4 regions of the Rhizobium sp. NLR16a genome follow, and region 1 is predicted to be linked to each of the others. Evidence: predicted binding sites of a transcription regulator. Region 1 holds the regulator's gene; each other region holds the start of a gene.
What was found. The regulator PhoB, encoded in region 1, activates phosphate uptake and scavenging genes when phosphate is short. The targets are predictions, from matches to a motif close to TGTCATNNANCTGTCAT.

Region 1 (7,438 bases):
GGCCTGGCGCACGCGCTTGGCGAAACCGCGCCGCTGCTCTTGATCGGCATGGTCGCCTTCGTCGCCAATGCGCCCACGACACCGCTCGAGCCCTCGACGGCCTTGCCCGTGCAGGTCTATATGTGGGCGAACGAGGCCGAACGTGCCTTCGTGGAGCGTACTTCGGGTGCCATCATCGTCCTGCTCCTGTTCCTGATCGTCATGAACATGGGCGCCATCCTTTTGCGTCGTCGCTTCGAGCGCCGCTGGTAAACGGAGTTAAACATCATGAACATGCTGACGGAAGCTGCAGTTGAAAAGGCGCTGGATCAGAAGATGAGCAACGTCCCGTATAAAATGATTGGACAGGATGTCTCCGTATATTACGGCGAGAAGCGCGCGCTTTTCGACGTGAACCTGAACATCCGCGAAAACACCGTAACCGCCCTGATCGGCCCCTCGGGCTGCGGCAAGTCGACCTTCCTGCGAAGCCTCAACCGCATGAACGACACGATCGAAGGCTGCCGCGTCACCGGCAAGATCACGCTCGACAGCGACGACATCTATGATCCGGATATCGACGTGGTCGAACTTCGCGCCCGCGTCGGCATGGTTTTCCAGAAGCCGAACCCGTTCCCGAAGTCGATCTACGAAAACGTCTCCTACGGCCCGCGCATCCACGGTCTCGCCAAGTCGAAGGCCGATCTCGACCAGATCGTCGAGAGCAGCCTGCAGCGCGCCGGCCTGTGGAACGAGGTCAAGGACCGCGTGCACGAATCCGGCACCGGCCTCTCCGGCGGTCAGCAGCAGCGCCTGTGCATTGCCCGCGCCGTCGCCGTCAGCCCGGAGGTCATCCTGATGGACGAACCCTGCTCGGCCCTTGATCCGATTGCCACCGCCAAGGTCGAGGAGCTGATCCACGAGTTGCGCGAGAACTACACGATCGTCATCGTCACCCACTCCATGCAGCAGGCCGCGCGTGTTTCGCAGCGCACCGCCATGTTCCACCTCGGCAACCTCGTCGAGGAGAACGACACCGACAAGATGTTCACCAACCCCGACGATCCGCGCACCCAGGATTACATCATGGGTCGCTTCGGCTGATCCCGGCGACACGAAGCTTTCCGTTATTCGAGGACAAAGCCCATGGCATCGACACATATTTATTCCGCCTATGATGATGATCTGAAGTTCCTCTCCAGGCGGATTTCCGAAATGGGCGGCCTGGCCGAACAGATGGTCGCGGAATCCGTCCGGGCGCTGGTCAACGGCGATACGGCGCTGGCGCAGAAGGTCATTTCCGATGATGTGATCCTCGATCACACCGAACGCGAGATTGGCGACAAGGCGATCGTCACCATCGCCCGCCGTCAGCCGATGGCCGCGGACCTGCGCGAGATCATGGGTTCGATCCGCATCGCCGCCGATCTCGAACGCGTCGGCGACCTCGGCAAGAACACCGCCAAGCGCGTCATCGCCGTGCAGAGCACAGGCGTGCCGCGCAAGCTCGCCCGCGGCCTCGAGCACCTCTCCGAGCTGGCGCTCGTCCAGCTCAAGGAAGTGCTCGACGTCTATACGACACGCGCCGCCGACAAGGCGACCGCCATCCGCGAACGCGACAACGAGATCGACGCGATGTACACCTCGCTGTTCCGCGAGCTCTTGACCTACATGATGGAAGATCCGCGCAACATCACGAGCTGCACGCATCTGCTCTTTTGCGCCAAGAACATCGAGCGCATCGGCGACCATGCCACCAACATCGCCGAGACGATTTACTACATGGCGACGGGCGCCCAGCCGGAAGGCGATCGTCCGAAGGATGACAGTGCCAACACCGTCGGCGCCGCGACGGAATAATGGTTCCGAACGAGCCGCCCGGGTCAGCCGCCCGGACCAGTCACTTGCGTGCGCGCCCGTTCGGGGCGCGCAAAGAGGTCGCAGCCAATTTCTGAATTTGCGCAGGACGCCTGCTTAAATCGTCCCGGTTTAAGGCTTGTGCGCGAGGAGACGGACACGCATGATCCCGAGAGTGGCAGTTGTTGAAGACGAGGAAGCGCTGAGCGTGCTTCTTCGCTATAATCTTGAGGCGGAAGGCTTTGAGGTCGATACCATCCTGCGCGGCGACGAGGCCGAGATCAGGCTTCAGGAGCGCACGCCCGACCTTCTCATCCTCGACTGGATGCTGCCCGGCGTCTCCGGCATCGAACTCTGCCGGCGCCTGCGCATGCGGCCGGAAACCGAGCGGCTGCCGATCATCATGCTGACGGCGCGCGGCGAGGAGAGCGAGCGTGTGCGCGGACTGTCCACCGGCGCCGACGATTACGTCGTCAAGCCCTTCTCGACCCCCGAGCTCGTCGCCCGCGTCAAGGCGATGCTGCGTCGGGCCCGTCCCGAGGTGCTGTCCTCGGTGCTGAAATGCGGCGATATCGAGCTCGACCGCGAAACCCATCGTGTCCACCGCAAGAGCCGCGAAGTCCGCCTCGGCCCGACCGAATTCCGGCTGCTGGAATTCCTGATGTCGTCGCCGGGCCGGGTCTTTTCCCGTTCGCAGCTGCTGGACGGCGTCTGGGGCCACGACATCTATGTCGACGAACGCACCGTCGACGTCCATGTCGGCCGCCTGCGCAAGGCGCTGAATTTCTCCAACATGCAGGACGTCATCCGCACCGTCCGCGGCGCCGGTTATTCGATGGAGGCCTGAAGGCTGAGGGAGTGTGGGGTTGGCGTTCCCGCCAAACGCACGGCAGTACGGCTTGTGAGGCCCGCCTTGTCGTCCATCGTCGCCGCTGCGGAGCCAGCGTCGTTGCGCCGGCGAGGCTTATGCGTCTCGGCACCACCTTTCCATCGCGCCTGCAAAGCCGACTTGTCCCGGCGCCACCTCCTCCGTCAAGCCCTGGCATGACGGAGTGTGGGGGTTGCTAAACGCAAAGGTCACTTCCCACTCGAATAAGAAACGGCGGCCCGTTTTTTATGTCTGGCTATACCGGTCCGCTCAGCTGACCCGCGCCGCCGCCCGGCGGCGTTCGTTGATCGGCTGATAGGCAAGCTTCTGATGATAGCTGCAATAGGGCGAATTGTCCGGGGATTCGCAGCCGCAGAAATGGAAATCTTCCTTGAGCGGATCGCCGACCGGCCACTTGCAGGTGCGTTCGGTGAGCTCCGTCAGGCCGAGGCGGCGGGAAATCGGCACCACCACGTTGCCCTTCGGCACATATTCCATTTCCTCGACTGTATCGATCTCGATCTCTTCCTTCAGCAGGGTTGCGCCCTGCTGGCGGGTCACGGTGCGGGTGGCGATCCGGGAGGCGTAGTTCGGCGCGCGCGGCGCGGATGTCTGGCGCTTCGGCGTGCGCGCCGCGGTGGCCGTGCCGCCGGCCTTGGCGCGGCCGGGAAGGCTGAGCCTGTGCACCTTGCCGATAACGGCGTTTCGGCTGACCCCGCCAAGCTGCGCAGCAATCTGGCTGGCGCTCAGTCCTTCGGCCCAAAGCTTCTTGAGTTTCTCGACCCGCTCGTCTGTCCAGTTCATGCCCTGTCTCCACCTTTTGCGTTGGTGATGGCAGAATCCCTCACCGTTGTCCCGGAAGCCTCCGAAACAAGAAACGCTTGATCAATTTTGGTGACTAGTTCCGCCGCATGCAGTCTAGTAATTGAACTTTAACCTAGTGTGAGGCTGACTCCGTGACAAGAGTCGCGGGAATCCGGATGAATCGAATTTCAAGTTTTTCCCCAACTTGCTGCCTCTGCGTGTCATTTCTGCAATAATGCCTGTTGAAGGCCGAAAGTGCCCCTGTACAAGCTTGCGGCATACGCTAAGGCCGCAGTTTTGTTGACATTGCAGCGCGAAAAGGAAATAGTACCGCTCGCCGCCGAAAGGCGGCATTTTTGATTTTTCGGACCTGGTTTTGTTAGCCGGAATCCGCGCATGACAACATTGAACGGGAGACCCGCGATGGCTGAAGCCGCGCCGCTTTACGACACCTATTCTCGTGCCCCGCTGCGGTTCGAGCGAGGCGAGGGCGTATGGCTGATCGCCGAGAGCGGCGAGCGTTATCTCGATTTCGGCGCCGGGGTCGCCGTCACCTCCGTCGGCCACGGCAACCCGCATGTGGTCGCGGCGCTGAAGGAGCAGGCCGACAAGGTCTGGCACCTCTCCAATATCTATGAAATTCCCGGCCAGGAGCGCCTGGCCAAACGCCTGACCGACGCCACCTTCGCCGACAAGGTGTTCTTCACCAATTCGGGCGCCGAGGCGCTCGAATGCGCCATCAAGACGGCGCGCCGCTATCAGTTTTCCAAGGGCCATCCCGAGAGGTTCCATATCATCACCTTCGAAGGCGCTTTCCACGGCCGCACGCTGGCGACGATCGCCGCCGGCGGCCAGGAGAAATATCTCGAAGGTTTCGGCCCCAAGGCGCCGGGTTTCGATCAGGTGCCGTTCGGCGACATCGATGCCGTGCGTGCCGCCATTACCGATGCGACGGCCGCAATCCTGATCGAGCCGGTGCAGGGCGAGGGCGGCGTGCGTGCCGCCACCAGCGAATTCATGAAGGCGCTGCGCCGGATCTGCGACGAAAATGGCCTGCTGCTGATCCTCGACGAGGTGCAGACGGGCGTCGGCCGTACCGGCAAGCTGTTTGCCCATGAATGGTCCGGCATCACGCCTGATATCATGGCCGTCGCCAAGGGCATCGGCGGCGGTTTCCCGCTCGGCGCCTGCCTTGCAACCGCCGAGGCCGCTTCCGGCATGAAGGCCGGCACGCATGGTTCGACCTATGGCGGCAATCCGCTGGCCATGGCGGTCGGCAGCGCCGTGCTCGACGTCATCCTCGCCGATGGCTTCCTTGAGCATGTGCGCGACGTCGCGCTCGTCTTCCGCCAGGGACTGGCCTCGCTCAAGGATCGTTATCCCGATGTGATCGAGGATATCCGAGGCGAAGGGCTTCTTCTCGGCGTCAAGGCTGCGGTTCCCTCGGCCGAATTGCTGCAGGCGATCCGCGCCGCGCATCTGCTCGGCGTGCCGGCCGGCGACAACGTCATCCGCCTTCTTCCGCCGCTGGTGGTCACTGCCGAGGAAGCCCGCGAAGGGCTTGTGCGCCTCGAGCGCGCCGCCGAGAGCATCCGCGCCGCCAAGATCAAGAAGACGGCTTGAAGGGATCGCCGCCTTCGGGCGCACGACAGGTAAGAACATGGCTCCTAAACATTTCCTCGATCTTTCGGCCGTCACATCGGCCGACCTCAGAACCATCATGAACGACGCGCTCGCCCGCAAGCAGGCCTTCAAGGCCGGCAAGGGCGACAAGCCGCTCGCCGGCAAGATGCTGGCGATGATCTTCGAGAAGCCGTCGACGCGCACCCGCGTCTCTTTCGACGTGGGCATGCGCCAGCTCGGCGGCGAAACGCTGTTCCTCTCCGGCACCGAAATGCAGCTCGGCCGCGCCGAGACGATCGGCGACACCGCCAAGGTGCTGTCGCGTTATGTCGATGCGATCATGATCCGCACCACCGAGCACTCGCGCCTGCTGGAGCTTGCCGAACATGCGACCGTGCCTGTCATCAACGCGCTGACGGACGATACCCATCCCTGCCAGATCATGGCCGATATCATGACCTTCGAGGAGCATCGCGGCCCGATCAAGGGCAAGACCATCGCCTGGACCGGCGACGGCAACAATGTGCTGCATTCGCTGGTCGAAGGGGCGGCGCGCTTCGGCTACCGCATGAACATGGCCGTCCCCCTTGGTTCGGAGCCCAAGGATCACTATCTGAACTGGGCCCGCAATGAGGGCGCCGAAATCATGCTCTGCCATGATGCCGACCGTGCGGTCGAAGGCGTCGATTGCGTGGTGACCGATACCTGGGTCTCCATGAATCAGGAACATCGGGCCCGGGGTCACAACGTCTTCCAGCCTTATCAGGTCAATGCGGCCTTGATGGCCAAGGCCGGCAGCGATGCATTGTTCATGCATTGCCTGCCCGCGCATCGCGGTGAGGAAGTGACGGACGAGGTGATCGACGGCCCGCAATCCGTGGTCTTCGATGAAGCGGAAAACCGTCTTCATGCGCAGAAATCGATTCTTGCTTGGTGCCTGGGCGCGATCTGAACCATAATCGGATGTTGCGAGTCATAAGCTTGCGGCCCGACTGCGCGAGCGCCGGACACTTTGGCCGCCGCTCCCGAAACTAGGAGTAAAGCCATGGCAGAAGCTGCAGCCGCCCTCGGCCAGTTCGATTTCGCCGGCGATGATCATGTCGTCCCCTTTCAGGTGGAGGGTCTGGATGTGCGCGGCCGCGCCGTCCAGCTCGGCCCCATGCTCGATGCCATCCTCGAGCGCCATCATTATCCCGCGCCTGTTGCCCGGCTGCTTGCCGAAGTCGTCGTGCTGACGGTGCTGCTCGGCACCTCGCTGAAGTTCGACGGCAAGTTCACCGTGCAGACCAAGGGCGACGGCCCGGTCGATCTGCTCGTCGCCGATTTCTCGACGCCGGAGAACGTGCGCGCCTACGCCCGTTTCGATCGGGCGCTGCTCGACCAGGCGATTGCCTCAGGCGAGACCGAGCCGGAGCAACTGCTCGGCAAGGGCGTGCTCGCCTTCACCATCGATCAGGGCAAGTTCGCCCAGCCCTATCAGGGTATTGTCGCGCTCGACGGCACCTCGCTCGAGGAGATCGCCGGCGTCTATTTCCGCCAGTCGGAGCAGATCCCGACGCGGGTGCGCCTGGCTGCGGCCGAACTCTTCGACCGTGACGATGCCGGCAAGCCGCGCCACCGCTGGCGGGCAGGCGGCCTCGTCGCCCAGTTCCTGCCGGAGGCGCCGGAGCGCATGCGCCAGCCCGATCTCCACGGCGGCGACGGCGATAACGGCGACCGTCCGCATGGCGAGGATGACGCCTGGACCGAAGCCCGCTCGCTGGTCGAGACCATCGATGCCGACGAGTTGACCGATCCGCAGGTCGGCACCGAACGCCTCTTGTTCCGCCTGTTCCACGAGCGCGGCGTGCGCGTCTTCGAGCCCCGCGCCGTCTTCGACCGCTGCAGCTGTTCGCGGGAAAAGATCGGCAACGTGCTGAAGGGTTTCACCGCCGAGGAGATCGAGGCCAGCCAGGAAAACGGCGAGATATCCGTCACCTGCGAATTCTGCTCGACCACCTACCGCTTCCAAGCAGCCGAGCTTCAGCTGGCGGAATAGGCTCAGTTAGCATTGAGAGCTGCCCCTCTCCCCGCTCGCGGGGAGAGGGGACGTGCCCTGCGAGAGGTCGGTGGGGATAGATCGATCGCGGCATGGTCCCTTCGCCCCGTTTACGGGGAGAAGGTGCCGGCAGGCGAATGAGGGGCGGGGTCTCGGCAATCTCTTGAGCGGGAGGAACTTGCCCTCAATTCAGCACGCGCAGCAGCCCCGGCGAGTCAAGCGAGAAGGCGGGGATGTCGACGTCGAACAGCTCGCCTTCATCCGTTTCC
Region 2 (7,438 bases), 750 kb from region 1:
AGGCGGGCACTCGGGGAAAGGCCGAGCGGCTCCATCGACTGAATGGCCGCCCAGCCGAAGATAAAGTAGATGATGAAGGTTGCAGAGCGGCGATACCAGAAGAGTGCGATGGCACGGCCCGGCATGGTCGGCGCGGGGATGCCCTGCCGCTCTTCCTCGGCCCGCGCCAGTGCGATGAGATCGACCAGCACACCGCCGAGGCAGATCGTGAAACGCTGGACGATCAGTGCGACGACGCAGACGATGGCGATGCTCTGGCTGATCGGCGGCCAGTAGAGGCTGAGCAGCGTCAGCACCGTCGCCGCCGCGAAGATCAGCGCCGGGATGACACGCGGCGCCAGATGCATGCCTGCCATCGCAGCCAGACGGCGACGGCGGCGACGGAAGGCATAGCGGGCAATGCTTTCGATGATCGCGCCCAGCAGAAAGATCGCCAGGAATTGGCCGGCCATACGCATTCGGCCGGTGGCCGCGATTTCGCCGAAAAGCAGCGAGAATGCATTGTTGATCTGCAAGGGCAGCGTCATCGCGGCATCGGAAACCATCGAGACATGACGACGGGCATGCTGCAGCAAACCCGACAGGATAGACATCTGGGTTTTCCACCGCTGTATCGCCCGCAGACGTCGCCGCCATCTGGGCCGACATCCATTGCTTGACCTCGGGCGTCTGCATGAGCTGCATCATCTCACGCACTTGGGCCGGCGGAGCGGCCGCGGCCTGCGCTTGTGCCGGCTGCGTCTGGGCAAAGCTGGGCGAAGCCGCGGAAAGAAGCACAATGAATATGCCCGATATGGCGGCCTTCAAGCCTCCTGCCCTGTCACGCTTCACGACCGCCCTCCAATCAAGTGTCGCGCTTGCACAAAACAAGGCTGACATCTTGCATTGGATACTCGCGACTGCTGCCGCCAGCAAGCGGTAGGAAAGCCATACCGATGGCCAGGAAAGACCGCTGGCGCCGCCTACCGAGGCCGGCCGTCAAGCCCGCCATTTACGGGTGACGGTCGCCTTCTGCTCAGTGAAGGGAGTGACCTGGCCTTCAGGATTTCGGCGCCGGCTTTTCCACGTGGCCGCCGAAACCCGCGCGCATTGCCGACAGCACCTTGTTGGCGAACTCGTCATTGTCGCGCGAGGAGAAGCGGCCGTAGAGCGCCGCACTCAGCACCGGTGTCGGCACGCTTTCGTCGATTGCCGCCATGATCGTCCAGCGGCCCTCGCCGCTGTCCGAGACGCGGCCGGCATATTTCGAAAGTGCGGGGTCGACATGCAGGGCATCGGCGGTGAGATCGAGCAGCCAGGAGGTGATGACGCTGCCGCGGCGCCAGACTTCCGCGACATCCGGCAGATTGAAGTCGTATTGAAAATGTTCGGGATGGGCGAGCGGCGCGGTTTCCGCATCGGCATCGTGCGAGGCGGCGCCAATATTGGCGTGTTTCAGAATGTTGAGGCCTTCGGAATAGGCAGCCATCAGGCCGTATTCGATGCCATTATGCACCATCTTGACGAAATGTCCGGCGCCGTGTGGGCCGCAATGCAGATAACCCTGCTCCGCCGTGCTGGCCGCCGCCGCTTCGGCGGTGCGGTTCGGCGATGCTTCCGTCTTGCCGACGCCGGGGGCGAGCGTCGCAAAAATCGGAGACAGATGTTGGACGGTGCCCTTCTCGCCACCGATCATCAGGCAATAGCCGCGCTCCAGGCCGAAGACGCCGCCGCTGGTGCCGACATCGACATAATGGATGCCTTTGGTGATGAGTTCGGCGCCACGGCGGATGTCATCGTGGTAATAGGAATTGCCTCCGTCGATGACGATATCGCCGTTCTGAAGCAGCGGCACCAGGCTGGCCAGCACCTTGTCGACGATCGCCGCCGGCAGCATCAGCCAGATCGCACGCGGATGCGTGAGCTTGGAGACGAATTCCTCCATCGAAGCGCTGCCGGTCGCGCCGAGACCTGCGAGCTCAGCAACGCTTTCCGGCCTGGTGTCGTAGACGACGCATTCGTGACCGCCCCGCATCAGGCGCTGGACCATATAATTGCCCATTCGGCCCAAACCGACCATACCAAGCTGCATAATGAATCTCCTGGAAACCGAGATGAAGTATCGACTCCGGAAACTAGCACCCGCAGTGTGACAGGCAAGCAAAGTCTGGCGATGGGCCGCCGATCTCCTTCGAGACAGGCCTCGTCAAACATCCGGGGCGCTGGCCGGCTCGCCTTTCATCTCGCTGAGATACATGCCCTCGCGCAGATTGATGCCGTATTCGACGAAGGCCTTCATGCTGCAAAGCATCTGTGTCCAGCCTTCGCAGTTGAGATAGGTGCCGCGCCGGCCGGCCTCGTCCTCGCGCCAGCCGTTCTCGGCAATCGTCACCAGCGTGCCGCCATCCTCCAGCGTCTTGAAATTCATTTCCACCAGCGTCTTATACCTTGTCTTGTCCTCGGCAGTGCCGCCGTCCCAGCGAAGCACGATGCGGCTTTCCGGCACAAGCTCGACAACCTCGACCGGCGCATCCTTCCACCAGGTTACTGTCGTGCCTTGAACGAGCGGGGCGCTCGCCCCGCCGATCGTGGTGAAATAGCTGCTGAGTTTCTTCGGGTTGACGACGGCATCGAACACTTCGGCAACAGGACGGCCGATCCGGCCGGAAACGCGGATTCCGAGAGACATTGCACTTCTCCTCTTCTCCATTGTGCCTGAGGCCATTATGTTATAAAAATATAACATGTCAAGCGAATCAACCGACGACCCTGTCTTCAAGGCACTGGCGCATCATCGCCGCCGCGAAATCCTCGACCTGCTCAAGGAGGCCCCCCGCACAACGGGCGCGCTCTGCGAGATGTTTTCCGGGATGGACCGCTGCACGGTGATGCAGCATCTGAAGGTGCTTGAGGAAGCGGGGCTGATCGTCGCCAGAAAGGAGGGCCGCGAACGCTGGAACCACCTGAACAGTCTGCCGATCAAACACATCTACGACCGTTGGATCAGCGCCTATGCAGGTCATGCCCTGTCGATCCTTGATCGGCTGAGAAGCGACCTCGAAGGCTAGCCGGAACAATGACCGGCGTGAGGATCGGCTTGCCCTCCGGCCCGCCGAACTCCTATCCTGGCAAAAGAAGCGTGGGAGCTCAGGACAAATGACGATATCAGGAGCCGGCATACGCCGCATGCGGTTGCTGCGCAGCATGAAGCAGCAACACCTCGCGGAACTCCTCGGCGTCAACCAGGCGACCGTTTCGCGCTGGGAGCGCGGCCAGCTTGATCCCTCGCCCAACCAAGCCGTCAAGCTGGAACGGATTTTCGCCACGCCGCAACATGCTGCGGCCGATGCGGCCTTAAAGCGGCTGGTCGAGGATTCCGTCCGGTCTGTGCATCTGATCTGCGATAGCACGCATCGGCTTCTGTCTGCTTCCCGACCGCGGCAGGCGGAATGGCGTGCACCGCTCGGCGCTTTTCTCGGCCGCTCTCTTTTTTCCTACGCCTCCGCCGAGATCGCCGCCGCCGAACTGTCTCTGGAGGAGCGCGGCTGGCATGAGGACAGGCTGCTATCGTTGACCTTCGATACCGGCGCCAACGGCAATGTGCGCCTGCCGATTACCCCGGGCCGCGTCACTTGGGAGCGGATCAGGCTTTCCGATGGCACCGCTGGCCGCCTCGTCACCACAATCCGCTGAGCCTGCAGCCTTCCTGCATGCCCATGCATAATTTATGCGTTGTCCCACGACACCGGTCTTTATAGCGTCCGCCGCCAACGCAGTCAGGAGACGACGCGATGACGATATTGGTGACGGGAAGCGCCGGCCACCTCGGCGAGGCGCTGATGCGCAGCTTGAGTGCTCAGAGCCGGTGGGCGCGCGGCATCGACATCAAGCCTTCGGCTTTTACCGATATGGTCGGCTCCATCGGTGACCGCGGCTTTATCAGGCGAGCGATGTCGGGCATCAGCCAAGTCATCCATGCCGCCACGCTCCACAAGCCGCATGTGGCGACCCACGGCAATCGCGATTTCCTCGACACCAATGTCGGCGGCACGCTGAACCTGCTCGAAGAGGCGACTGCCGCGGGCGTTGCAAGCTTCGTCTTCACCAGCACCACCAGCGCTTTCGGCGCGGCGTTGACGCCGGCGGCCGGCGAGCCCGCAGCGTGGGTCACCGAGGACGTGCTTCCTGTCGCGAAGAATATCTACGGCGTGACAAAGCTCGCTGCCGAAGGAATTTCGGAACTCTTCGCCCGCAAATCCCGCCTGCCTGTCGTCATCCTCAGGACGTCGCGCTTCTTTCCCGAAAGTGATGATGATCCCGAGATTCGCAACAGCTATTCGGCGGGAAATGCGCAGGCCAACGAGCTGCTTCATCGCCGCGTCGATATCAGCGACGTGGTCGACGCCCATTTTCTGGCGCTCGAAAAGGCGCCGGCAATCGGCTTCGGCCGCTATATCATCTCGGCCACGACGCCCTTTCTACCGGGCGATCGCGCAGAGCTCAGGCGTGATGCGCCTGCTGTCGTCGAGCGGCTGTTTCCAGGTGCAAACACGCTTTACGCCGAACGCGGCTGGAAAATGTTCCCGACGCTCGATCGCGTCTACGTCAACGAACGCGCAAGGCGCGAACTTGGCTGGCGGCCGCGCTATGATTTCCGCTTCGTGCTCGATTGCCTGCGCGAGTGTCGCGAATGGCGAAGCCCGTTGGCGATCGATGTCGGCTCCAAGGGCTACCACGAGGAAGTATTCGCCGAAGGACCCTATCCGGTCGATTAGGCAATGAGCTGATTGCAGGCTCCGAGGGTGTCATCCAGTTATCACGATCCCATCCTAGACGTTTAGCCGGGATAGGGGCGAAATCCGGGTGTGTTCGGTTCTGAGGAATCGATCCCAAAGCCGAGGAATGTCATTCGAAACGGTGTCCAGCTTGCGGGCGGGAACCGTTGCAGGAACGCTTTTGACCGAGAGGCTATTTCATGAAGAACGTCAGATCATATGCATCGCGGCTGTTCGCCGCAGTTTTCGCAGCATCCGCCGCCATTCCCGCCTTGGCAAGGTCGGAGAATTCCGCCACTTTCGTCAATAAGGGCCTGGTCGGCGTCGGCCGCATTCCGGCCAACCAGCGCGACAAATTCGGTGAAACCTTCGGCTCCGGCTCCGGGATGGCGATCGACCCCGCCGCCTGGACTCGGGATGGCGCCAGCTATAGGGGCACGCTCTACCTGCTGCCCGACCGCGGTTACAATGCCGCCGGCACTGTCGACTACCGCCCGCGCCTGAACACCCTTTCGATCATTCTGACCCCGACAGCGCCAGGCGCGACCCCCGAGGCCGGCAATGAGCAATCGGGCGTCGAGGCGAAACTCGTCGAGTCCATGCTCTTTGTTGACGACAAGGGCGCGGACACGACCGGTCTCGACCCGGAATCCGGCGTCCGCGCCGCTGCCGGCAACTTCCCGCCGCTGCCGCAGGCGGCGAACGGCAAGATCGCCCTCGACGATGAGGCGATCATCCGCATGGCCGACGGCACTATGTTCGTCAGCGACGAATACGGCCCCTATATCTATCGCTTCTCCGCCGATGGCCACTTGCTTTCAGCCACCCAGCCGCCCAAGGCGCTTCTGCCGATGCGCAAGGGCGCGCTGAGCTTCGCTTCAAACAATCCCGGTCCCGGCGGGTCCGCTCCCGATCCGAAGGACCCCGAAACCGGCCGCCAGAATAACCAGGGCCTCGAAGGCATGGCAATGACGCCCGACGGCAAGTTTATCGTTGCCGTACTGCAGTCGGCGGCCCGCCAGGACGGCGGCGATTCCGGCTCGACCCGCCAGAATACCCGCGCCATGATCTATGACGCCGCCGATCCCGATCATCTGAAGCTGGTGCACGAATATGTCGTGCCGCTGCCGATCTTCAAGGACGCTAAGGGCAAGACGACGATCGCCGCCGAGAGCGAGATCGTCGCCCTTTCCGACAAGACCTTCCTGATGCTTGCCCGTGACAGCGGCAACGGCCAGGGCGTGAAGGGCGACACGTCTCTGTATCGCAAGATCGACATCGTCGACCTATCCGCCGCAACCGATATCGCCGGCAGCGATTTCGACGCCGGCAAGGCGGCTGCACCGAAAGGTGTCCTCGACCCGTCGCTCACACCGGCTACGCTGACACCGTTCATCGACCTCAACGACGAGGCCGAGCTTGGCCGCTTCGGCCTGCACAACGGTGCGCCGAACGACAGGAACGATCTATCGGAAAAATGGGAAGCGATGGGTCTGGCAAGTGTCCTCGACACGAAGCTGCCGGACGATTACTTCCTGTTCGTCGCCAACGACAACGACTTCTTGACGCAGGATGGCTTCCAGGTTGGCGCAGCCTATAAGGCTGACGGCGGCGCCGATGTCGACACCATGTTCCAGGTCTTCCAGGTGACGCTTCCCGGCTTGAAGAAGTAACTGCGCGCCACGAGGGGCGGACGCGCAAGCCGCGTTCGCCCTATACACCCGGCTTCGTCTTCAACGATGAAAGGAAAAGGTGCGATCCACGACGACCGATGGATGTTTACGATCCTGGGCGCCTACAAACGTAGGTGGGCACCGTGTGTCCAGGCCCACGAGCCCGGACAGGGACAGCTCCCTTTGGATCGAGTATGGCCCCAGGGATTGTGGTTCCTGTCGAGAGGCGCAGACCGCATCGCGATATATAAGGCCGTTTGCATCGACGCGCCAGTGGCGACGGCCAGCCGTTTTTATTTAATTGACATCAATTGAGTTCGGGTGCGGCCCGGCCATTCAGCTTGTCGGTGATGCCGCGAATACGGCTCGAAACCTCGCCGAGCGCTGCCGCCAACGTTTCCTCGGTGCGGGCGGTCGCGGCAAGCACGGTGTCGCGGTTGCCGCGCAGCGACTCGAGCTCGGTTTCCAGCCCGGCGATGCGGCGCGTCAGCTCGGCAATCTCGTCCATGATCATGATGCCGGCCATGACGGTGATCCTGAGATCGCCGATCTCTCCGAACTGGCCCTTGAGATGGCCGACATAGCGGTCGAAACGCGTGGCGAGATCGGTCAGATGATCCTCCTGCCCCTCCTCGCAGGCCATGCGATAGGCCTTGCCGTCGATCGTTACCGTCACCTGCGCCATATCAAATTCTCTCTCATCAGCGGTCCAGAACCGCGCGGATCGTCTCCATGGCCGTCACCAGCCGCCGCGATACCTCACGATTGACCTCTTCCAGCCGGTTGGCGCGAAATTCGGCCTGGTCGAGCTCCTGGGCCAGACGGGAGCGGTCGGCATGCACACGTCGCACCTCGCCCTCGATCTCCCCCTGCTCGCGCTGCCGCTCGACACGCATGTCGACGGCGTTTTCGAGGCTCGAAATCGCCTGTCTCAATTCGTCGAGCGCTGCTTCCATGGTTTTGCCTGTGGGCATCATGCCTTTCCGATTCCCGTGCAGGACCTGCGAATCG
Region 3 (7,438 bases), 350 kb from region 1:
TTGTGGAGTGCGCGGATATCGAGTTGCATCTGTTCCCGCAACTGCTTGTCAAGCGCACCAAGTGGCTCGTCCATCAGCACGACGGCCGGCTCGAACACCAGGGCGCGGGCAAGTGCCACGCGCTGCTGCTGGCCACCGGAGAGCTGGGCCGGCTTGCGGCTGCTCATTGCAGACAGCTGCACCATGTCGAGCGCTCGTTTTACGCGATCCTCGATCTCACTGCGGCCGGTACCGCGCATCTTCAGCGGAAAGGCGATGTTGTCGGCGACCGACATATGCGGAAAGAGTGCATAATTCTGGAAAACGACACCCATTTCGCGCCGATGCGGCGGCAGATGGTCGATACGGCGGCCGTCGAGACAGATGCTGCCGCCGGTTGGGTTTTCGAAACCCGCCGCCATCATCAGCAAGGTTGTCTTGCCGGAACCCGAAGGTCCGAGAAGGCTGACGAATTCGCCTCTCTCGATGTCGAGCGACAGGTCTTTGACGACCTGAAGCGTGCCATAGGATTTGGAGACTCTATCAAAGCGTATGCGCGGCGTAGCCAAGGCGGCCCTCCGTTCGGATTATCGGTTCTCAAGGAGACGAAGTGACGAGGATGTGCGGAAGCCCCCATGGATCCTCGGCACGAGCGATCCGTGGGGCGATATTGTGCCGCTACTGTGCCAACCAGGCGTCGAATCTTTTGGTCAGCGCTTCCGAATTGTCGATCCAGAAGTCTGTATCGAGGCTGACGGCACCCTGCATGTTGGCCGGGGTCGTCGGCAGGTCCGCCAGTTGGTCGGGCGGCAGGGTCTTGCCGGCTTCTGTGTTCGTAAGACCGTAGGCGATATATTGCGGCAGTTTGGCCTGATTTTCCGACTTGCTGGCGAAGGCAACGAAGTCAAAGGCCGCATCCTTGTTTTCGGCACCCTTAAGGACGACCCAGCTGTCCACGGCGTAGATGCTGCCCGGCCAGACAACCTTGAACTTCCTGCCTTCCGAGCGGTTGATGCCGGTGATGCGGCCGTTATAGGCGCTGGTCATGGCAACCTCGCCGGAGGCAAGCAGTTGCAGCGGCTGGGCGCCCGAGGTCCACCAGACGAGGCTCGGCTTCAAGGCGTCGAGCTTGGCGAAGGCGCGGTCGACGCCTGCCGATGTCGCCAGGACCTCGTAAACCTGATCTGCCGGCACGCCATCGGCCATCAGCGCGGATTCGAGCGTGTATTTCGGCCCCTTGCGCAGCGCACGCTTGCCCGGAAATTTCTTCACATCCCAGAAATCGACCCAGGATTCCGGGCCCTTGGCAATCTTTGCGCCGTCATAGGCGATTGCTGTCGACCAAACGATGGAGCCGACGCCGCAATCGCTGACGGCGGATGGGAGGAATGCATCCTTGCCGCCGAGCTTGCTCCAGTCCACCTTTTCAAAAAGACCGTCTGCACAGCCGAGCGCAAGCTCGTCTGCCTCGACCTCCACGGCGTCCCAGGAAGGATTGCCAGCTTTGGCCTTCGCTTGAAGTACACCGATACCGCCATCCCAGGCCTCATCGAGCAAGGGCTTGCCGGTGACTTCAGAAAAGGGTTGGAAAAAAATCTTTCGTTGAGCATCCTGAAAGTTCCCACCCCAGGAAGCTATGGTGAGGTCCCTGGCCACGCTCGGCCCGGCAGCGACTGCCAATGACAGCAGTCCCAGAGCTGCAATCGTAGACCTGTTCTTGAGTTTCATTCGCTTCCCTTGTTTGTTGAGCGTCTCAGACGCCTGGTTGACAGCCACGATCTTCTGAATCGTTGGCGATCTCGTCAGCCGCGCCTGTGGGATAAGCAAAGCCCGGCTGCAGCAGGCTTGCCATGTGTCATCTCCAAGAGGCGGACGGTTTTGCTAGGGACAATGCTGGCGGATGTCCCAAGGGGCGGAAAGGCGCTTTTTGTTGCAGGGCCGCGGACGATCTCAATCTCAGCCACACCGTCATATCCCGTCACGTCCGTAACCTCGAAGCCTGGCTTGGCACACGGCTTGTCGATGCCGGACCGCGCGGCATCAGGCTCACGGCGGAAGGCCGGATTTTTGCCGAGACCGTGGGGATCGCTTTCGACCTCATTGCCAAGTCGACGGCGGAATTGCGCCCAGCGGTCAACCGCACCGTGTTGCGCATCTGGTGCGTGCCGGGCCTCGCAACGCGTTGGCTGACGCCGCGCTTCAATCAGCTCCAGCTTGCCTTGCCCGGAATCGATTTCGTGATGCGCGCAACCGATCTGGAACCGGATTTCACGCGTTATGAGGCCGATGTGGACATTCGCTACTCTGACGAGCCAAGAGGAAATGTCCGCTGGATCTTGCTGGAGAGGCCCCGCATGTTTCCGGTTACAAGCCCCGAATGGATCAGCAGGAACGCCCCAATACGCACTCTCGATGATCTGGTGTGCCAGCCGTTGATCCATGAGGAAAGCCGCGACCAATGGCGCCAATGGTTCCACAAGGCCGGCTTCGAGCATGAAGTCGTTTTGAATGGTCCGCGCCTCTGGTCGGCCAATCTGACGGTCGATGCGGCGGTCGCGGGCCAAGGAATAGCGCTTGCGACGCGTTTGATCGCTGCGGATGACCTGCGCGCTGGGCGGCTGGTCGAATTGCTCGAAACGGATGTTCGGCTCGGCGGCTACTATTTCGTCGGATCGCGAGAACGCTGGAATGAAGTGACCTTGGCGCGGTTCCGCGCATGGATGCAACAGTCAATCGCTGAAACTATTGGCGGTCATTCGTCTGATGAAACCAGCAAGCCGGGGCGATAGGAGGGGGTGGAACACGCTTTCCTCGTTTGAAAAAGGGCGCACAGCCGATCTCACGCTCCCGATATGGCCAGCCGCACCGTCTCACTGACGAACCCGGTCTTCCCGCCGGTGTAGAAATCCCAGTCGCCGCCTGCCGCCACAGCCAGCCGGCGTTTCAGCTCGGCATAGGCCGGGCTCTTTCCGGGTGCTCCCTGAGATAGTCGCGAAACAGGATGCGCTCGCGGTGCGCGCGATTATCGGCTCCGCAGAGATAGAGCTTGAATCCGTAACCCGGGTGATCCCGGGTGAAGGCCCAGCGTTTCTCTCCCCGATCGCCGTGGAAGACGAAAGCGGCCGCGCGCATCGCATCGATCGCCGTCGGTAGAGCGTCGTCGGAGATCGTGACGATATCGAGGTCGATCTTCGGCTTGGCGGCCAGGCCGGGAACCGACGTACTGCCGATATGATCGATGGAAAGCACGAGATTGCCGAGCAGGATGGAGATCTCGGCGCTGATTTCGGCAAAGAGCCGCGGCCAGGACGGGTTGTAGTCGACCACTTTGACGGCGCGCATGCCCTTCCTCGCGATTGTCGTCAGCGCACTTCGGCCAACAATCCGTCCAGGATCGCGATCATCTTCTGCTCAGCTTCTTCGAGCGAGCCGCTATTGTCGAGCTCCGTGACGTCGTAGTCGCCACGCACGGTCAGCGGCCCGCGGGCGAGCCTGGCCATGATGTCCTCATGTGTCTCGCGGCCGCGCGCTTCCAGCCGGCTGGCGAGCACTTCGGGACGGGCCGTGACGTTGATGACCTTCAGCCGCGGGAAAGCGGCTTGGAAGCGGTGAAGCGCCGAGCGCGAGCCGTTGGCAACGACGACGTGGCCTCGCGACAGCGCCACCGAGACTTCGGCCGGAATGCCGTATTTCAGGCCATGCGCTTCCCACCAGACGGCGAAGGAGCCTGACTGCTCCATGGCGGCAAAGCCTTGGAGAGAGACGGAAAGATGATCCTCGCCGCCGGCGTCACGGTGGCGGGTGATGACGCGGCGGGCGAAATGCACATTGTCGCGGCCGGCAAAACGTCGCGCAGCGAGGTTCATCAGCGTGTCCTTGCCGGCGCCGCTCGGCCCAACGACGACGACCATGATGCCCCGTTCGGCTCCGGCTGCTGCATGTGGTTCGTGCGGGGTCATGCGACACGGCGTCCCTGGCGCCAGACGGAGCGTGTGACCGGCACGCCGTGCGAACGGTGGACACGGACGAGATCGGCGCGCAGCCCGGTCGCGATCCGGCCGCGATCGTCGAGGCTGACCGTGCGGGCGGGCGTCGATGTCACCATCGCGATCGCTTTCGGAAGGGTGATGCTCTCCACCTCGTCGGCGAGGATGAAGGGTGCATGCAGCAGGCTGAGCGGCACGTAGTCGGAGGACAACACGTCGAGCACGCCCATTTCGGCGAGATCGCGGGCGGCGATGTTGCCGGAATGGGATTTGCCGCGCACGATATTCGGTGCGCCCATCAGCACGCTCATGCCGTGCTCGTGCGATGCCCGGGCGGCATCGAAGCTGGTCGGAAACTCGGCGAGGCGCACGCCATTGTCGATCGCCTCGTCGACATGAGAGAGCGTGGCGTCGTCATGGCTTGCGACCGTGATGCCGCGCTCGGCGCAGACCTTGGCGATGGCATTGCGATGAGGCGTCGAATTGCGCGCCGATTCCGCCTGGCGCTTGGCGACGAAACGGGCAAAAGCCTCATCGCTCAGGCCCCGCTTCTTCTGGTAGTAGAAGATATACTGATCCATCGTCTGGAACTGCCGCTGGCCGGGCGCGTGATCCATCAGCGAGACGAGCCGCACATGCGGATCCTTTTCGAAATCGGCGAAATGTTCGAGCACGTTGTCGGCCGAGACCTCGCAGCGCAGGTGCAGGAGGTGCTCCGCGCGCAGCCTGCCTTCCTTCTCCGCCGATTGGATGGCGTCGGCCATCTCGCGCATCTCGCCATGTTCGAAGCCGCCGTCCTCGTCCGCGCCCATGCGCAGGCAGTCGAAGACCGTGGTGATGCCCGATGTGACGATCTGGGCGTCATGCGCCTGGACGGCAGCCGTCTTGTGCCAGCGGATGCCCGGACGTGGCTGATAATGGCCTTCGAGATGGTCAGTATGCAGCTCGACAAGGCCGGGAATGACGTAGTCGCCCTCGAAATCTTCGCCGGCTACCGAATTGCCTTCGGAGATATCGACGATCTTGCCGTCGCGGATGAGGATCGATCCTGAAAGGACGTCCTCCTCGAGAACGATGCGGGCGTTGGAAAAGACGGTCTCTTTGCTCATATCGTCAGGTCTTTCAGCTTTTGGCGCCGGAAAGCGGCAGCCAGGAATGAACTTTGAACGGGGCGCCGCGCGTCTCCTCGATGAAGACGGCGAGGCCGGAAATCGAAAGCGGCCGGCCGGTAAAACCGGCAAAACGCTCCGCCAGGACCGTTTTCATCACCTCCGCGCGTGTCTCCGGCACCTGGCCGCTCAGAGTCATGTGGAACCCGAAATCCTCCATGACGTAAGGATAGCCCCAGCGTTGCAGATTGGCGCGCTGGCTGTCGCTGAGCTTCTCCGGGTTGCGTCGCGCGATATCAGTCTCGGAAAGCGTAGCGCGGAACGGTTCGAAGGATTTTACCACCTTTCCGGCGAAATCCTGAAGAGGTTGGTAAAGAGAACCGGGAACCAGTGCAAAAAAACGGCCAAGCTGGCCGAGCACGAGTTCAGGAATCTTGAAGGCCGGGGTGCGCGCCGCGAAATCCTCGGCAAAGGTGATGAGATCCCGTTCGGTGACGGAAGCGGCAAGCGAAAACGGCGCCTTGATCGTCGCGTGAAAGCCGTAGCGGCGTGGGTCGGCGGTCAGCTCGAACTGCTCTGCCGCACTGAGTGTCTCATGTTCGGGTGCAGGATAGGTTTTGCCGGTGAAAGCATCGCGGCCGAGCCAGAGCGAAGCCGCGCCGGTCAGGGGATCATCCTTCGGCGGCGAGAAATAGAGAGCGTAGCGCAAGGCTTTTATCCTGGGGATCGTCGAAACGGGGAGCGCAATGTGCAGTGATTTGGCGGCGAACCGCAAGCAGGCTCCCGGCTAAAAGATTTCCGTGACAGAATGATGATGGCGGCAGCGTCGCCGTCGCCCCTCGTCGAACGGTCAGTGCGTCTTCGTGCCCATCAGCCGGTGGCGCAGGACGTTCGAGGCGGCGTCAAACAGGAAGACGACGATCAAGATCAGAATGACCATATAGGCGACGTTTTCCCAGTTGGCGTTGGTGCGCATCGCCTCCCAGAGTTTGAGGCCGATGCCGCCCGCGCCGACAGCGCCGATGATGGTCGCGCCGCGCACGTTCGATTCCCACTGGTAGAGCGTCTGGCTGACGATAACCGGAACGATCTGCGGCATGATGCCGTAACGATGGACGAGCACCGTTTGGGCGCCGGTTGATTTGATGCCTTCCCGCGGCTTGTTGTCGATATTCTCGAGCCCCTCGGAATAAAGCTTGCCGAGCGTGCCGGTCTCGGTGAGGAAGATCGCGCCGCTGCCGGCGAGCGGCCCGGGGCCGAAGGCGCGCGTCAGGAACAGCGCCCAGATCAGCATGTCGACCGAGCGCAGGAAATCGAAGAAGCGTTTCAGGATCTGGTTCAGGAGGCGGTTCGGCGTGATGTTGCGCGCTGCCAGGAAGGCGAGGGGGAAGGCGGCAAGCACGCCGAGCAGCGTTCCGAGAAAGGCCATGACGATCGTCTGGAAAAGCTTGGTCCAGACGTCGCCATGCTGCCATTCGCTGTTGTTCCAGATATCCTCGAAGGCGAGCGATAGGTTGGTTTGGTCGGGCTTGATGCGCGGGCCGGAAACAACGAGGCCGATGACTTCGCCGACCGGTTTGTCGAAGAAGGAGGATTGCGTGTCGAAGATGAAATTCGCCCAGCCGAGGAAGCGTTTGCGGACCTTCACGCGATCGACGGAAATACTGACGTCGCCGGCAAAGCCGAGATCCGCAAGCACGTTGTCGTCATAAACAGTCATCCAGCTCGGCACCGGCCCGACCACCTCAGGCGCGCCGCTCGATACGTCGACGGGGACGCTGACGCCGTGCGCGGTCACGATCGTTTCGCTCTTTGAGACGGTGACGCTGCGGCTGATGCCGCTGATGGAAACGGTGATGCTGCCGTCGGGATTGTTGACCACCCAGTCCGGGTGCGGATGATCGCCGAGCGGTGAGAAGCGGGGATAACGCACCTCGATCGAGCCGTCGTCCTGGATGCGGAGGTCCGGCTGGACATCGTAGCTCACCCATTGGCTGAGATAGATGCCGACGCGTTCCCAATGGGCCTCGGCGAAGAGCTTGGGCAGGTCGAAGAACCAGACGGCATAGAGCCCGTAGAGCAGCGTCGCAATGAGGATCATCAACCCGCCGAAACGCTGGCGGAACGATCGGTGGAAATATTCCGGATAGCGCGCTTCGATCTCATGCATGCGGTTTGCGTCAATCACCGTCATGGCGGCCTCAATGTTGCAGAAGGAAAGCGTGCTCGCCGACGAGACGGCGACGCAGCCATGCGGAGAACTGGTCGACGGCGACGATCGTCACGAAGAGCAGCAGAACGAGCGCCATCGTCTTGGCGCCGAAGCCGCGCGAGATCGAAAGCTTCAGCTCCTCGCCGATGCCG
Region 4 (7,438 bases), on a different replicon from region 1:
AAGCCCACGAGGATCAGCACGGCGGAGACGCGTGCGGCCCTCGAGGGATCGTCGATGGCGCGGCTCAGCGCAATGAGGCCGAGATACATCAGAAAGAGGATGAAGACAGAGGTCAGTCTGGCATCCCAGACCCACCAGGTGCCCCACATCGGCTTGCCCCAGAGCGAGCCGGTGATGAGCGCCAGCAGCGTAAAGGCGGCGCCGAGCGGGGCTGCGGCCTTGGCGGAAACATCAGCGAGCGGGTGGCGCCACACCAGCGTGCCGATCGCCGAGAAGCTCATGATCGTATAGCACATCATCGACAGCCACGCGGCGGGCACATGGATATACATGATGCGCACCGTCTCGCCCTGCTGGTAATCGCCTTCGGTCGCGAAGCTCAGATAAAGACCGACCGCAAAACAGAGAACGGTAATGCTGGCCATCCAGGGAATGATGCGCGCGGCCAGCGCCAGAAACCGCGTCGGGTTGGCGAGATCGCTGATTTTGCTGATGGCAAGGCTGGTTTGGCTCATGAGCGCTTCCTTACCTTGATCCGGCTTTTCCCGCAATCGAAAGGCATTCAATCCGACGTGTTTCGCAGCGCCAAGGCGGCGGCGGCGGGGCCGATGACCGCAAAGAACAGCGTCAGTGCGATCAATATGAGGAAGGGCGGCAGGAATGGCGCAGGATCCTCGACCGCGGCATAGGTGGCGCTGACACCGAAGATCAGCACGGGGATCGTCAAAGGCAATACGAGGATCGAGACCAGCAGACCGCCGCGGGGCAGGGCAACGGCGACGGCAGCCCCGACGGCGCCAATGAAGGTGATCGCCGGCGATCCGACGAAGAGCGTCAGCATGGTGGCGCCGATCGCCGTCTCGTCCATGTTCATGAACAGGCCGAGCAGCGGCGAAGCGATGACCAGCGGCAGGCTGGTCGCGGTCCAGTGGGCGAAGCATTTGAGGAGCACGGTGAGCACAAGTGGCGTTTCCTGCATCAGCATCAGGTCGAGCGACCCATCGTCGCGCTCGGCCTGGAACAGCCGGTCGAGGCCGAGAAGGGCGGCAAGCAGCGCGCCGATCCAGACAATGGCGGGGCCGATGCGCGAGAGCAGCTTGAGATCGGGTCCGACGCCGAAGGGGATGACGGCGACGATGGTCAGGAAGAACAGCACGCCGATCAGCGCGCCGCCGCCGGCGCGGATGGAAAGTTTCAGGTCGCGGAGAAAGAGGGTGGTCATCCCCACACTCCCTGATCCACGCCGGCAAAGCCCGTCATCTTCAATTCCTGCACATTCTGGAGCCCCAGTGGCTGATGAGTTGCCGCCAGCACGATGCCGCCTTTTGCCAGATGCGCTTCGATCAATCCGGCAAACAGCCGGTCGGCGCTGGCGTCGAGGGCCGCGGTGGGCTCGTCGAGGATCCAGATGGGGCGGTGGGCGACGAGCAGCTTGGCGAAGGCGAAGCGGCGTTGCTGGCCGGCGGAGAGATAGCCGAAGGGAAGGTGGGTGATCCCTAAGAGGCCGACGGCTTCGGCGGCGTCATCGACAGGGAGGCCGGCGGCGCCCGGGCTGCTGAGGAAGGACTGCCAGAATTCCAAATTCTCCGCAACCGTAAGTTCATTCTTCATCGCATTTCGATGGCCGAGGTAATGGCTGACCTCGCCCGGATGGCGGCCTTGCGGGCTCTCTTTATCGCGGAAGATGACAGTTCCCTTTTCGGGCTTAAGAAGACCGGCGGCAACGCGCAGCAAAGTGGATTTTCCCGATCCATTTTTGCCGGTCAGAACGAGGGCTTCTCCGGCCGTCAAGTGAAAGGAAATGTTTACGAAAATGAGATCCTCACCGCGCCTTGCAGCCAGATTTTCGGCGGTGAGTTGCATGCGTCTGCTCTTTCTTCGTTGCGGCTTTCGGAAGGCTCAAAAAATGTCTGGTTTTGGCAGTGCTCGGGTATGGCAAGTTTTTAGGAAATTATCTATAAGACCGGCAACCACGCCAGCGGTCGGCGTGAATTTCATCCTTGCGCCGAACTTGGAGCATCTGCTCCACGTGCGGACAGCGGAAATGGCCGTACCCGCATCCTGATGTGCATTAAGTGCATAGGCGTTCGCACGACTGTGTTGGCTATCAGAACGGGGTTTCTCGTGTCTAAATCTCTTGACAGTTTCAATTGTCGTTCCACGCTTTCCGTTGGTGGAAAGGAGTATGTCTATTACAGCCTGCCCAAGGCTGAGGCAAACGGTCTGGCCGGCGTATCGAAGCTTCCCTATTCGATGAAGGTGCTGCTCGAAAATCTGCTGCGCTTCGAAGACGGCCAGTCGGTGACCAAGGAGCACATCCTCGCCGTCGCCGCGTGGCTGAACAACAAGGGCGCTGTCGAAAACGAAATCGCCTATCGCCCGGCGCGCGTGCTAATGCAGGACTTCACCGGCGTTCCCGCCGTCGTCGATCTTGCCGCGATGCGCGACGCGATGGTGTCGCTCGGCGGCGATCCCGAGAAGATCAATCCGCTTGTTCCTGTCGACCTCGTCATCGACCACTCCGTCATCGTCGACGAGTTCGGCACGCCGCAGGCTTTCGCCAAGAATGTCGAGCTGGAATATCAGCGCAACGGCGAGCGCTACCGCTTCCTGAAGTGGGGCCAGCAGGCATTCAAGAATTTCCGCGTCGTTCCTCCGGGCACCGGCATCTGTCACCAGGTCAATCTCGAATATCTCGGCCAGACCGTCTGGACCAAGGAAGAGGACGGCGAGACGATCGCCTATCCCGATACCTGCGTCGGCACCGACAGCCACACGACGATGATCAATGGTCTCGGCGTTCTCGGCTGGGGTGTGGGCGGTATCGAGGCTGAAGCCGCCATGCTCGGCCAGCCGGTTTCGATGCTCCTGCCTGAAGTCATCGGCTTCAAGCTGACCGGCAAGCTCAAGGAAGGCGTCACCGCGACCGACCTCGTTCTGACCGTCGTGCAGATGCTGCGCAAGAAGGGCGTCGTTTCCAAGTTCGTCGAATTCTTCGGCCCCGGCATGGACAACATGCCGCTCGCTGACCGCGCGACAATCGGCAACATGGGTCCGGAATACGGCGCCACCTGCGGCTTCTTCCCGGTTGACGGCGAAACCATCAACTACCTCACCATGTCCGGCCGCACGCATGACCGCATCGCCCTCGTCGAAGCCTATTCGAAGGCCCAGGGCATGTGGCGCGAAGGCGACGGTTCCGACCTCGTCTTCACCGACACGCTGGAACTCGACCTCGGCGACGTCGTGCCGTCGATGGCCGGCCCGAAGCGTCCGGAAGGCCGCATCGCGCTTGAAAACATCGCTTCCGGCTTTGCCGGCTCGATGGATGCCGACTACAAGAAGCCCGGCCAGCTTGCCAACCGCTATGCGGTCGAAGGCACCGATTTCGATCTCGGCCACGGCGACGTCGCGATTGCCGCCATCACCTCCTGCACCAACACCTCCAACCCGTCGGTGCTGATCGCGGCCGGCCTTCTCGCCCGCAACGCCGTTGCCAAGGGACTGAAGACCAAGCCGTGGGTCAAGACCTCGCTGGCTCCGGGATCGCAGGTGGTCGGTGAATATCTCGCCAAGTCAGGTCTGCAGGCCGATCTCGACAAGCTCGGCTTCAATCTCGTCGGCTTCGGCTGCACCACCTGCATCGGCAATTCCGGCCCGCTGCCGGCGCCGATCTCGAAGACGATCAACGACAAGGGTCTGATCGTTTCCGGCGTGCTCTCCGGCAACCGCAACTTCGAAGGCCGCATCTCGCCCGACGTCCAAGCGAACTATCTTGCTTCGCCACCGCTTGTCGTCGCCTATGCTCTCGCCGGCACGGTGCAGAAGGACCTGACCAAGGAGCCGATCGGCGAAGACCAGAACGGCAAGCCCGTCTACCTCAAGGATATCTGGCCGACCTCGCACGAGGTGCAGGAGTTCATCCAGAAATACGTCACCCGCGAACTCTACGAAAGCAAATATGCCGATGTCTTCAAGGGCGACATCAACTGGCAGGCGGTTCAGGTTCCGCCGGGCCAGACCTATGCCTGGGACGACAACTCGACCTATGTCCAGAACCCACCCTACTTCGTCGGCATGGGCAAGAAGGGCACCGGCGTTGCCGACATCAAGGGCGCCCGCGTCCTCGGCCTGTTCGGTGACAAGATCACCACCGACCACATCTCTCCGGCCGGCTCGATCAAGGCGGCATCGCCGGCCGGCGCCTACCTCATCGGCCATGACGTCGCGGTTGCCGACTTCAACCAGTACGGCACGCGGCGCGGCAACCATGAGGTGATGATGCGCGGCACCTTTGCCAATATCCGCATCCGCAACCATATGCTCGGCCCGAACGGCAAGGAAGGCGGCTACACCATCCACTACCCGTCGAAGGAAGAGACTTCGATCTACGACGCCGCCATGCAGTACAAGGCAGAAGGCGTTCCGCTCGTCATCTTCGCCGGTGTCGAATACGGCAACGGCTCCTCGCGCGACTGGGCTGCCAAGGGCACCAACCTGCTCGGCGTCAAGGCTGTCATCGCCCAGAGCTTCGAGCGCATCCATCGCTCGAACCTGGTCGGCATGGGCGTCATCCCCTTCGTCTTCGAAGAGGGCACGACCTGGCAGAGCCTCGGCCTCAAGGGTGATGAGCTCGTCACCATCGAGGGGCTGGACAAGATCAAGCCGCGCGAGAGGAAGATCGCCAAGATTACCTATGGCGACGGCACTGTGAAGGAAGTTCCGCTGCTGTCGCGTGTCGATACGCTCGACGAGGTGATCTACCTCAACAATGGCGGCATTCTGCAGACGGTCCTGCGTGATCTCGCTGCCTGATTTTCAGGGCATGATGCCGAAAAGTGTGAGCGGTTTTCGGACGACATCATGCTCTTCTTCTTTGATGTAGATCCGGATTCAGATTTTAGGCCGGTCGGCCTAAAATCACCCGGGTCTAGGAGAGTGGATTGATAATGGCCGCCGGAGAGCGTTTCCGGCGGCTTTTCTTTGCTGCAAGAGTCTTTGCCGGAGGCTCACGATGATTTGTTTCAGCTGCGTTCCGGCCGAGCTACGGTCTCACCCGTTCGTGATTTTTCGTTTGGACCCGGAAGGATTATTCGTACGTTCATATCTCAGAGCCTTCGGTTCCAAACGCCGCCGGCGCTGAAAAAGAGGTGCAGGTGAATGTCCCCCCGTTTCTTGATTCCGCTGATCGTCGGCGTTGCTCTTGCAGGCTCGCTGCAGGCCGAAGACGGCAAGCCCAAAGGCGTCGTCGAGCTTTTCACGTCGCAGGGCTGCTCCTCCTGTCCTCCCGCTGATGCCGCCTTTCGCAAGCTGGTGAATCAGGGCGATGTCATCGCGCTCGCCTATCACATCGACTACTGGAATTATCTCGGCTGGGCCGATACGCTGAGCTCGAAGGAAAATACCGAGCGGCAGTACGGCTATGCCAGGACGATGGGTCGCAGCAACGTCTATACGCCGCAGGCGATCGTCAATGGCCGTGGCCATTTGGCCGGCGCCGATCTCACCGGCATCAACAGCAAGATCGACACCTACAGCAGCGAAGGCAACGGGCTGACCATCCCCGTCAGCGCGGCAATGCGCGGCGACGAGCTGGAGATCAAAATCGGCGCAGGGCAGGGAAAGGCCAATGTCGTGATGGTCTATTTCGACAAGGAAAAGACGATCGACGTCGAAAAAGGCGAAAACAGCGGCAAGAAGATCTCCTATCTGCACAGCGTCACCAATGTCGAAACCGTAGGCATGTGGGACGGCAAGGCGACCAGTCTGACGCTGCCGGCGAGCGTCCTGCAGCGGCCGCAGCTCGAGGGCTGCGCGATTCTGCTGCAGTCGGCAACGGCCGACGGCGATCCAGCAGCGATTCTCGGGGCGACCGTGGTGATGGCGGGAAAAAATATCTGATATTTCATCCGATTACGGGTGAAATGCCGGGCGGCCCGGCCGAGCGTATTCGGGGCTGGGGTTAAGGTCGATACGCTCCGCCGGGCCCTTTGGCGCGCTGGCGCCAAACCGGGATGCATAAATCCCCTGCAAATGAGGCGCTGTTTTGACTGAAATGCGGCGCTGGGGAGAAAGCACTGCTTCGTCCCCAGCGAAAGGTGCCTGGACGTGCGGCGCTGCGGTAGGCCGAATGTGAGGGGCCGCGCTCTTGCAATTTGCGGCGGCTCGGGCAAACTGTCACTCTCCTGTCACAAGCGGAGGCCTTGGAGACCTGATGACAGATCAGCCGGATTTGCGACACGGCGAAAGCCGCTCCGTCGACAATAGTTCCTCGGTCGTCGTCGATCTCAGGGAGTACAAGCAAAGCAAGGACCCGCTTCCGGTGACCTTCCACCGGCGCGAGCTGGACGCGATCCTCTGGATCTACGGCCGCATGGTCGGCGAGGGGGAATGGCGCGATTATGCCATCGACCATCTGAAGGACAGAGCAGTCTTTTCCGTCTTCAAGCGCTCCGGCGAGATGCCGCTCTTCCGGATCGAAAAGAACCCGAAGCTTGCCGCCAAGCAGGGCGCCTATTCTGTCATCAACGTCAACGGCATGATCCTGAAGCGCGGGCACGAGCTGAATCAGGTCCTCAAGGTGTTCGACAAGGCCTTGAAGCTTGTCGATAAATAATTCTCATCAGCCCGCAAACAGCGTACCGGGATAAATGGAGGGATCCGGATCGGTCCTCATGCCCTCGCCGAGGCTGCGCTGCATGAGCATCGTGTCCAGCCAGCGGCCGTGCTTGTAGCCGGTACCCTTCATCAGTCCGACCTCCACAAAACCTGCCTTCAGATGAAGCGCGATCGAGGCCGGGCTCGCGCCGCCGATGACGGCTACCATCTGACGAAAGCCAAGCCCGGTGCAGCGGTCGATCAGCTCGGCGATCAGTGCCTTGCCGATGCCGCGGCCGCGGGCTTCGGGTGCCAGGTAGATCGAATCCTCCACCATCCAGCGATAGGCAGGGCGGGTGCGGAAGGCCGACGCATAAGCGTAGCCCAGGAGTTTCCCGTCAGCATCGGTTGCGGCGATATAGGGATATTGCTGGCTGACGATCGCGGAAAACCGCTGGGCCATTTCGGCCTCGGAGGGCGGCGCAATCTCGTAGCTTGCAACGCCATTGAGGACCGAGTCGCGATAGATCTCCGTAATGGCGGTGATGTCGGTTTGGGAGGCGTCGCGCAGGAGGAAGGACATCGGGCGGCAGGTCCGTCGGAAGGAGCAGGCTCCTCTAAAACCACCCCTGAGAAACCGGTGCAACAAAAAAGGCGGCCGAAGCCGCCTTTTCGATCTATCAATGCGCCTGTTATCTGCGGTTACCCATGAACTGCAGCAGGAACATGAACAGGTTGAGGAAGTCGAGGTATAGCGTCAGTGCGCCCATGATCGCCTTGCGACCGGCGACAGCGACGTCATCCGCTTCATAGTAGAGTTCCTTGATCCGCTGCGTGTCGT

Region 2: J7U39_RS01300 (esterase-like activity of phytase family protein) is a predicted target of PhoB. The motif match lies at 4,783-4,799, and genes of this name have one in related genera.
Region 3: J7U39_RS19185 (DUF1045 domain-containing protein) is a predicted target of PhoB. The motif match lies at 5,875-5,891, and genes of this name have one in related genera.
Region 4: J7U39_RS25685 (DUF2794 domain-containing protein) is a predicted target of PhoB. The motif match lies at 6,176-6,192, and genes of this name have one in related genera.

The regions. Positions count from the first base shown of each region.
Region 1 is NZ_CP072865.1:3,593,523-3,600,960, reverse strand. Features, by position in the region: gene pstA (phosphate ABC transporter permease PstA) at 1-252, shown strand, start outside; gene pstB (phosphate ABC transporter ATP-binding protein PstB) at 268-1,083, shown strand; gene phoU (phosphate signaling complex protein PhoU) at 1,126-1,839, shown strand; gene phoB (phosphate regulon transcriptional regulator PhoB) at 2,000-2,683, shown strand; gene J7U39_RS17425 (GcrA family cell cycle regulator) at 2,975-3,508, opposite strand; gene J7U39_RS17420 (aspartate aminotransferase family protein) at 3,932-5,131, shown strand; gene argF (ornithine carbamoyltransferase) at 5,169-6,083, shown strand; gene J7U39_RS17410 (Hsp33 family molecular chaperone) at 6,177-7,169, shown strand; gene apaG (Co2+/Mg2+ efflux protein ApaG) at 7,354-7,438, opposite strand, start outside.
Region 2 is NZ_CP072865.1:285,855-293,292, reverse strand. Features, by position in the region: partial or broken gene J7U39_RS01330 (mechanosensitive ion channel family protein) at 1-831, opposite strand, end outside; gene gnd (phosphogluconate dehydrogenase (NAD(+)-dependent, decarboxylating)) at 1,040-2,071, opposite strand; gene J7U39_RS01320 (SRPBCC domain-containing protein) at 2,186-2,668, opposite strand; gene J7U39_RS01315 (metalloregulator ArsR/SmtB family transcription factor) at 2,724-3,047, shown strand; gene J7U39_RS01310 (helix-turn-helix transcriptional regulator) at 3,136-3,672, shown strand; gene J7U39_RS01305 (NAD(P)-dependent oxidoreductase) at 3,771-4,754, shown strand; gene J7U39_RS01300 (esterase-like activity of phytase family protein) at 4,955-6,427, shown strand; RNA gene ssrS (6S RNA) at 6,507-6,665, opposite strand; gene J7U39_RS01290 (cell division protein ZapA) at 6,735-7,112, opposite strand; gene J7U39_RS01285 (DUF4164 domain-containing protein) at 7,129-7,404, opposite strand.
Region 3 is NZ_CP072865.1:3,945,695-3,953,132, reverse strand. Features, by position in the region: gene J7U39_RS19215 (ABC transporter ATP-binding protein) at 1-548, opposite strand, end outside; gene J7U39_RS19210 (ABC transporter substrate-binding protein) at 658-1,707, opposite strand; gene J7U39_RS19205 (LysR substrate-binding domain-containing protein) at 1,830-2,768, shown strand; partial or broken gene J7U39_RS19200 (GrpB family protein) at 2,819-3,321, opposite strand; gene phnN (phosphonate metabolism protein/1,5-bisphosphokinase (PRPP-forming) PhnN) at 3,342-3,938, opposite strand; gene J7U39_RS19190 (alpha-D-ribose 1-methylphosphonate 5-triphosphate diphosphatase) at 3,935-5,074, opposite strand; gene J7U39_RS19185 (DUF1045 domain-containing protein) at 5,088-5,783, opposite strand; gene phnE (phosphonate ABC transporter, permease protein PhnE) at 5,925-7,268, opposite strand; gene phnE (phosphonate ABC transporter, permease protein PhnE) at 7,276-7,438, opposite strand, start outside.
Region 4 is NZ_CP072868.1:191,520-198,957, reverse strand. Features, by position in the region: gene J7U39_RS25710 (heme ABC transporter permease) at 1-515, opposite strand, end outside; gene ccmB (heme exporter protein CcmB) at 563-1,222, opposite strand; gene ccmA (heme ABC exporter ATP-binding protein CcmA) at 1,219-1,863, opposite strand; gene acnA (aconitate hydratase AcnA) at 2,125-4,815, shown strand; gene J7U39_RS25690 (thioredoxin family protein) at 5,161-5,901, shown strand; gene J7U39_RS25685 (DUF2794 domain-containing protein) at 6,215-6,616, shown strand; gene J7U39_RS25680 (GNAT family N-acetyltransferase) at 6,623-7,180, opposite strand; gene J7U39_RS25675 (Bax inhibitor-1/YccA family protein) at 7,290-7,438, opposite strand, start outside.